DNA from 2 places in the Stenotrophomonas sp. NPDC077420 genome. Region 2 is predicted to be linked to the other one. Evidence: riboswitches for the same ligand, from Rfam matches in the RefSeq annotation. Region 2 holds a riboswitch; the other holds the start of a gene.
The links. A riboswitch is a leader RNA that binds a small molecule or an ion and turns the genes downstream of it on or off. The one in region 2 is predicted to bind thiamine pyrophosphate.
Positions count from the first base shown of each region.

Region 1: it holds a riboswitch for thiamine pyrophosphate, as region 2 does, so the genes downstream of both, ACIGII_RS13000 (TonB-dependent receptor) here and thiC (phosphomethylpyrimidine synthase ThiC) in region 2, are expected to answer to the same signal.

Region 1 is NZ_JBITVZ010000012.1:88,203-91,612, reverse strand. Features, by position in the region: gene ACIGII_RS13010 (response regulator) at 1-278, shown strand, start outside; gene ACIGII_RS13005 (phosphotransferase enzyme family protein) at 298-1,431, shown strand; TPP riboswitch at 1,473-1,568, shown strand; gene ACIGII_RS13000 (TonB-dependent receptor) at 1,636-3,410, shown strand, end outside.
Region 2 is NZ_JBITVZ010000024.1:22,496-25,905, reverse strand. Features, by position in the region: gene thiC (phosphomethylpyrimidine synthase ThiC) at 1-1,529, opposite strand, end outside; TPP riboswitch at 1,646-1,747, opposite strand; gene ACIGII_RS18075 (BCCT family transporter) at 1,870-3,410, shown strand, end outside.

The sequences.
Region 1 (3,410 bases), on a different contig from region 2:
CCGTGCACCGCGGCCAGCCCTATGTCAGCCGCAAACTGCGCGAGCGTATCGACATGGTGGGCACCCAGGCCATCGGCGACGACCGCACGCGCGCACTGTCGCCGCGCGAAGTGGAAGTGCTGCGGCTGCTGGCCAGTGGCTTGATGGTCAAGGAAATCGCAAAGAAGCTGCACAAGAGCGTGAGCACCATCAGCCGCCAGAAGGGCGACGCCATGCTCAAGCTGGGTGTCATTGGCGACGCACAACTGTACGACTACATGCGCGACAACAAGCTCTGAGCCGACGCCGCAACGCCCGATGGAAAGCGAACACCGTGTACAGGGCCTGGACAACGACCAGGTCGTCGCCGACTGGCCCGCGCTGGGCGACGACGAACTGGCCTGGCTGTGCGGGCACTACCCTGCACTTGCCGGCGGCTGCAGCGTGCTCTGGCACAGTCCACGTCCCTTCTCCGCAGCGGCCCTGGTGCAGTCCGGCGCGCGGCGTTACCTGGTCAAACGCCATCACGCCCGCGTGCGTACTGCCGCGCTGCTGGGTGAGGAACACCGCTTCATCGCCCACCTGGCCGCTGCCGGCCTGCCGGTGGTGGAGGTGCTGCACAGCCACCACGGTGCCACCGCGCTCGAACGCGACCACTGGACCTATGAACTGCATGCGCAGGGCGCCGGTCACGACCTGTACCGCGACAGCCCGTCGTGGACGCCACCGTTCGAGCCGGCGCATGCGCGCGAGGCCGGCGCCGTGCTCGCCCGCCTGCACCTGGCCGCGGCCGACTACCACGCGCCCCAGCGCAGCACCCACCTGCTGGTGGCCCGCGACGACCTGATCCGCGCGCGCGACCCGCTGGCCCGGCTGCGCAGTGAGCTGCCGGCCCGGCCCGGGTTGGCCGCGTACCTGTCGCGGCAGCCATGGGAGCAGGACCTGCAGCGCGCGGTGCTGCCCTGGCACGCGGCGCTGGCCGACCGCCTGCAGGCCGAACCGGTGCTGTGGGGGCACAACGACTGGCATGTGTCCAACCTGCTCTGGCACGGCCAGGGCGCGGCGGCAACGGTCGCCACCGTGTTCGACTTCGGCCTGGCGTCTCCTGCCAGCGCGCTGTTCGACCTGGCCACGGCGATCGAGCGCAATGCGGTCGCCTGGCTGGAGGCCGGCGGCCAGGGCCCGGTCGCCCATGCGGATGTCGCCCTGGCCCTGCTCGCCGGCTACCGCCAGGTGCGGCCGCTGTCGGCTGCCCAGGTGCACCTGCTGGCCGACCTGCTGCCGGTGGTGCACCTGGACTTCGCCTTGTCGGAAGTCGAGTATTTCCAGGGGGTTACCGGCTCGATGGCCAATGCCGACGTGGCCTGGCACACCTTCCTGCTGGGCCATGCGGACTGGTTCGCCAGCCCCGCCGGCCGCGCCCTGCTGGACGTGCTGCACGCCGCTGCCTGAGCCTGCGGGCTCGCCACGGGCGTCGATTGGTGTGAAAATGACCACTGAAGCGGGGGTGCCTGGATCTGCCAGGCTGAGAGAGTCCCTTGGAACCTGATCCGGTTTGCACCGGCGTAGGGAGCTTTGCGCAGCAGGCGCACCCCCGTTCCGGGCCGGTGTGCGTGCGTGCCTTCGCTTCGTCTCCCCTGGCTGATGACGAATCGAATGAACCGCTGCTACCGCCTCACGCTGTTGACTGCCGCCCTCTGCGCCGCACTGCCCCTGCATGCCAGCGAAGCCGACACCGGCGCGGGCGGGCGTTCGCCCACCGACCTGGCCGGGATCCGCGTCCAGGCCGACAAACCTGCCGCGGCAACCACCCCGTCGAGCAGCTTCGGCAGCGCCGACTGGAAGAACACCCCGGCGTCGGTCAACGTGCTGGACCGCGCGCTGCTGGACCAGCTGCAGGTGCGTACGCTGTCGGAACTGGCCCGGCAGGACGCCTCGCTGGGCGACAGCTACGCCCCGGTGGGCTACTACCAGAACATCGCCATCCGCGGCTTCGCACTGGACCCGGCCACCGGCTACCGCTTCAACGGCCTGTCCATCGCCGGCGAACAGCGGCTGGCGCTGGAAAACGTGCAGCAGGTGGAAATCCTCAAGGGCGAGGCCGGGCTGGCCGCCGGCGTGATGGCCCCGGGCGGCATCATCAACTACGTGGGCAAGCGCCCGGCCGACGTGCGCACCGTTACCCTGGCCACCGATTCGGAAGGCTCGCGCTACGTGGCCGCCGACGTCGGCGGCTGGATCACGCCGCGCTTCGGCGTGCGCGTGAACGCGGCCTGGGACGACAGCGCGTCGTACATCGACCACGCCGATGGCCGCCGCAACTTCTACTCGGTGGCCGCCGACTGGCTGATCGGCGAGCGCGGCAAGCTGGAAGTGGATGCCAATTACCAGACCAGCGCACAGCGCTCGGCCAGCGGCTACCAGCTGCTGGGCGGCAGCGTGCTGCCGCGCGGCGTGGACCGCAGCCGCATGCTCGGCCACCAGCCGTGGCAGCAGCCGGTGGGCATCGCCAGCACCAACCTCACCGCGCTGCACACCTATGATTTCAGCCCCGACTGGCAGTCGCGGCTGTCGGTGGGCCACAGCCGTTCGGTCATCGACGACAATGTCGCGTTCGCCTACGGCTGCTACTACGCGGCCGGTTGCGCCGACGGCAGCGTGCCGGGCAACTACTTCGCGCCGAATGGCGATTACGACATCTACGACTACCGCAGCCCCGACGACACCCGGGTCAACGACGAAGCACGCGGCGAACTGCGCGGGCGCTTCGGCAGCGGCACGCTGCGGCATGAACTGTCGGTCGGGCTCAGCGCCTTCCATCGCACCGTGGACAAGCGCCAGAACGTCAACGAATACGTGGGCACGGCCAACATCGCCGATGCGCAGGTGCCGGTGTTCGCGCCGTCGCCGCTGCAGCCGGGTGCCTCGGCGCGGCGCCTGGACAGCTGGCAGCGCGCGCTGTTTGCACTGGACCGCATCCACATCGGCGATACCTGGCAGTTCCTGGCCGGTGGCCGCTACGTGCGCCTGGACGAGCGCGCCTACGACAAGCGCGGCGTTCCGGAACGGCACAGCCGCCTGTCGCAGTTCCTGCCGCAGACCGCGCTGGTCTGGCAGGCCAGCGAACGCGTCAATGTCTACGCCAGCTACGTGGAGGGCCTCTCGCTGGGCCAGGAAGCGCCGTTCTGGACCAGCAACGGCAGCACCTTCCTGCCGGCCATGCAGTCGCGCCAGCGCGAGGTGGGCGTCAAGTACGCCGCCGCGGATGGGCTGATGCTGGGGGCGGCGCTGTTCCGCATCACCCAACCGTTCCAGTACGCCAAGCCCGATGCCAGCGATGCCGGTTTCACCTTCGTGCAGGAGGGCACCCAGGCGCACACCGGGCTGGAGCTGACCGCCAATGGCCAGGTCAGCGAGCGGCTGTCGGTGAA
Region 2 (3,410 bases):
ATGCGGTAGGCCATGATGCCGTCGCGCACGTCCTGGCGGTTGGGCAGGCCCAGGTGCTCCTTGGGCGTGACGTAGCAGAGCATGGCAGTGCCGTACCAGCCGATCATCGCCGCGCCGATCGCACTGGTGATGTGGTCGTAGCCGGGCGCGATGTCGGTGGTGAGCGGACCAAGCGTGTAGAACGGCGCTTCCCCGCACTCGTGCAGCTGCTTGTCCATGTTCTCCTTGATCAGCTGCATCGGCACGTGACCGGGCCCTTCGATCATGGTCTGCACATCGTGCTTCCAGGCGATCTTCGTCAACTCGCCCAGCGCCTCGAGTTCGCCGAACTGGGCCGCGTCGTTGGCGTCGGCGATGCAGCCCGGACGCAGGCCGTCGCCGAGCGAGAAGGTCACGTCGTACGCCTTCATGATCTCGCAGATGTCCTCGAAGTGCGTGTAGAGGAAGTTTTCCCTGTGGTGGGCCAGGCACCACTTGGCCATGATCGAACCGCCGCGCGAGACGATGCCGGTCACCCGCCGCGCGGTAAGCGGCACGTGGCGCAGCAGTACGCCGGCGTGGATGGTGAAATAGTCCACGCCCTGTTCGGCCTGCTCGATGAGGGTGTCGCGGAAGATCTCCCAGCTCAGCGCCTCGGCGCGGCCATCGACCTTTTCCAGCGCCTGGTAGATCGGCACGGTGCCGATCGCCACCGGCGAATTGCGCAGGATCCACTCGCGGGTTTCATGGATGTGCTTGCCGGTGGACAGGTCCATCACCGTGTCGCCGCCCCAGCGGATCGCCCACACCAGCTTTTCCACCTCTTCGGCGATGCCCGAGGACACCGCGCTGTTGCCGATGTTGGCGTTGATCTTGGTCAGGAAGTTGCGCCCGATGATCATCGGCTCGCTTTCCGGGTGGTTGATGTTGTTGGGCAGCACGGCGCGACCGCGCGCGATTTCCGAGCGCACGAACTCCGGGGTGATCATGGCCGGAAGGGCGGCCCCGAACGACTGCCCCGGGTGCTGGGCCAGCAATGCCTTGTCGCGCACCTGCTCCAGCCGCTGGTTTTCACGGATGGCCACGAACTCCATTTCCGGGGTGATGATGCCGCGCCGTGCGTAGTGCATCTGGGTGACGTTGGCGCCGGCCACGGCGCGGCGCGGTTGCAGGCGCGCGGGAAAGCGCACGGCGTCCAGCCGCGCGTCGGCTTCGCGCGAGCGCCCGAACGCCGAGCTCAGGCGAGGCAGCCCTTCGGTGTCGCCGCGTTCGGCCACCCAGCCGGCGCGCAGCGGCGGCAGGCCGGTGGACAGGTCGATGCGTGCGTCCGGATCGGTGTAGGGGCCGGACGTGTCATAGACGGTCAGCGGCGCGTTGTCTTCGCCGCCGAACAGGGTCGGGGTGCGGGTCAGCGCGATCTCGCGCATGGGCACCTGCAGATCGCTGCGCGAGCCGGTCACGTGGATCTTGCGCGAACCCGGAATCGGCCGGGTGACCGAGGTCGAAAGCTGCTGGGCCTGCTGCTGCAGGGCGGTAAGGTGTGCGGTCATCGGGGCATCGTCCTGGGTTCAGTCCCGCACGGGGTGTGCGGAACAGGGACGAAGCGGCGGCGCACGGCAGGCGAACCACGCGTCCGCGCGGTCGGAAGGACCGGAGGACACGCTGCCGCTGCTGTTGCGAAGCTTCCCTACGCCGGTATCAACCGGATCAGGTTCGATGGGACTGTCTCAACCGTGGCCCCAGGGCCGCGGTACCCCCGCTTCGGGGCGGATTAGAGCACACTGGCGCGGGGTTGGGCACGCTGCACCGCGAACGTGAACGGGGCGGTCATGCCGGGTTGGCTAGACTCCCGGCCAGCGACACTCCTGTTGCGTACGGAGACACGCCGACATGGTGTTCCGCATATCGATCGCACTGGTACTGCTGCTGGTGCTGGCCGCCGGCATTGCACCGGAGCCGTTCAACGCCGTGGTCCAGGGTGGTCTGGCCCACATCATCCGCAGCGCCGGCTGGCTCTACCTGCTGGTGGTGTTCATCACCCTGTCGTTCCTGCTCTATCTGGCGTTCGGCAGGCTGGGCTCGCTGCGCATCGGCGGCGAGGACGCCGAGCCGGACTTTTCCAATGCCAGCTGGATGGCGATGCTGTTTGCCGCCGGCATGGGCATCGGCCTGGTGTTCTGGGGTGCGGCCGAGCCGGTCTCGCATTTCGTCAAACCACCGGAAGGCCTGGCCCCGCAGAGCATGGACGCCGCGCGCGCCTCGATGCGCTACGTGTTCTTCCACTGGGGCCTGCATCCGTGGGCGATCTACGCGCTGATCGGGCTGGCGATGGCGTGGTTCCAGTACAACCGCAATGGGCGGGGGCAGATAAGCGACCTGCTGCAGCCGCTCATCGGCCGCCATCATCGCGGCTGGATCGGCACGGTGGTGGATGTCGCCGCAGTGGTGGCCACGGCCATCGGCGTGGCTACCACGCTGGGCTTCGGCACCATCCAGATCGCCGCCGGGCTGGAGCGCGTGTTCGGCATCCAGGATTCGGCAGGACTGCAGCTGACCATCATCGCAGTGGCCTTCGTGCTGTACATGGCCTCCACCACCAGTGGCGTGCACCGCGGCATCAAGTGGCTGTCCAATTTCAACCTGGGCCTGGCGGCATTGCTGCTGGCGCTGGTGCTGGTGCTGGGGCCGACCGGTTTCATCTTCGACACCTTCACCACGACGGTGGGCTCCTACCTCAACCAGCTGGTGACGATGAGCCTGCGCATGTCGCCGTTCTCGGGCAGCACCTGGGTGGCCGACTGGACGATCTTCTACTGGGCGTGGTGGATCGCGTGGGCACCATTCGTGGGCTCGTTCATCGCGCGCGTGTCGCGCGGACGCAGCATCCGCGAGTTCGTGCTCGGCGTGGTGATCGCCCCGAGCGTGCTCGGCTTCCTGTGGTTCTCGGTGTTTGGCGGCACGGCGCTGTGGCAGCAGATCTTCGGCCATGTGGACCTGGTGCAGGCGCTGGGCAACGGCTATGAAACCGTGCTGTTCACCCTGTTCGACAGCATGTCGCTGCCCATGGTGCTGTCGGTGATCGCGCTGGCGCTGCTGATCATCTTCTTCGTGACCTCGGCCGACTCGGCGGTACTGGTGCTGGCCAGCATGTCCACCGACCAGGCCGGCGACCCGCCACTGGCCCGCAAGATCACCTGGGGCGTGGCCATCGCGCTGATCGCAGGCTCACTGCTGCTGGCCGGCGGGCTGGACGCGCTGCAGGGCATGATCACCATCGCCGCCCTGCCCTTCGCGCTGCTGATGCTGGCGGTGATCTACTCGCTGTACCAGGTATTGGACCTGGAGTACCAGTTGCAGCACCGCCGCGCCAAGCGCGCGCGGCAGATGATGGATGCCTGGATCGAGCGCGAAATCGCCGCGCAGGAAGAGAC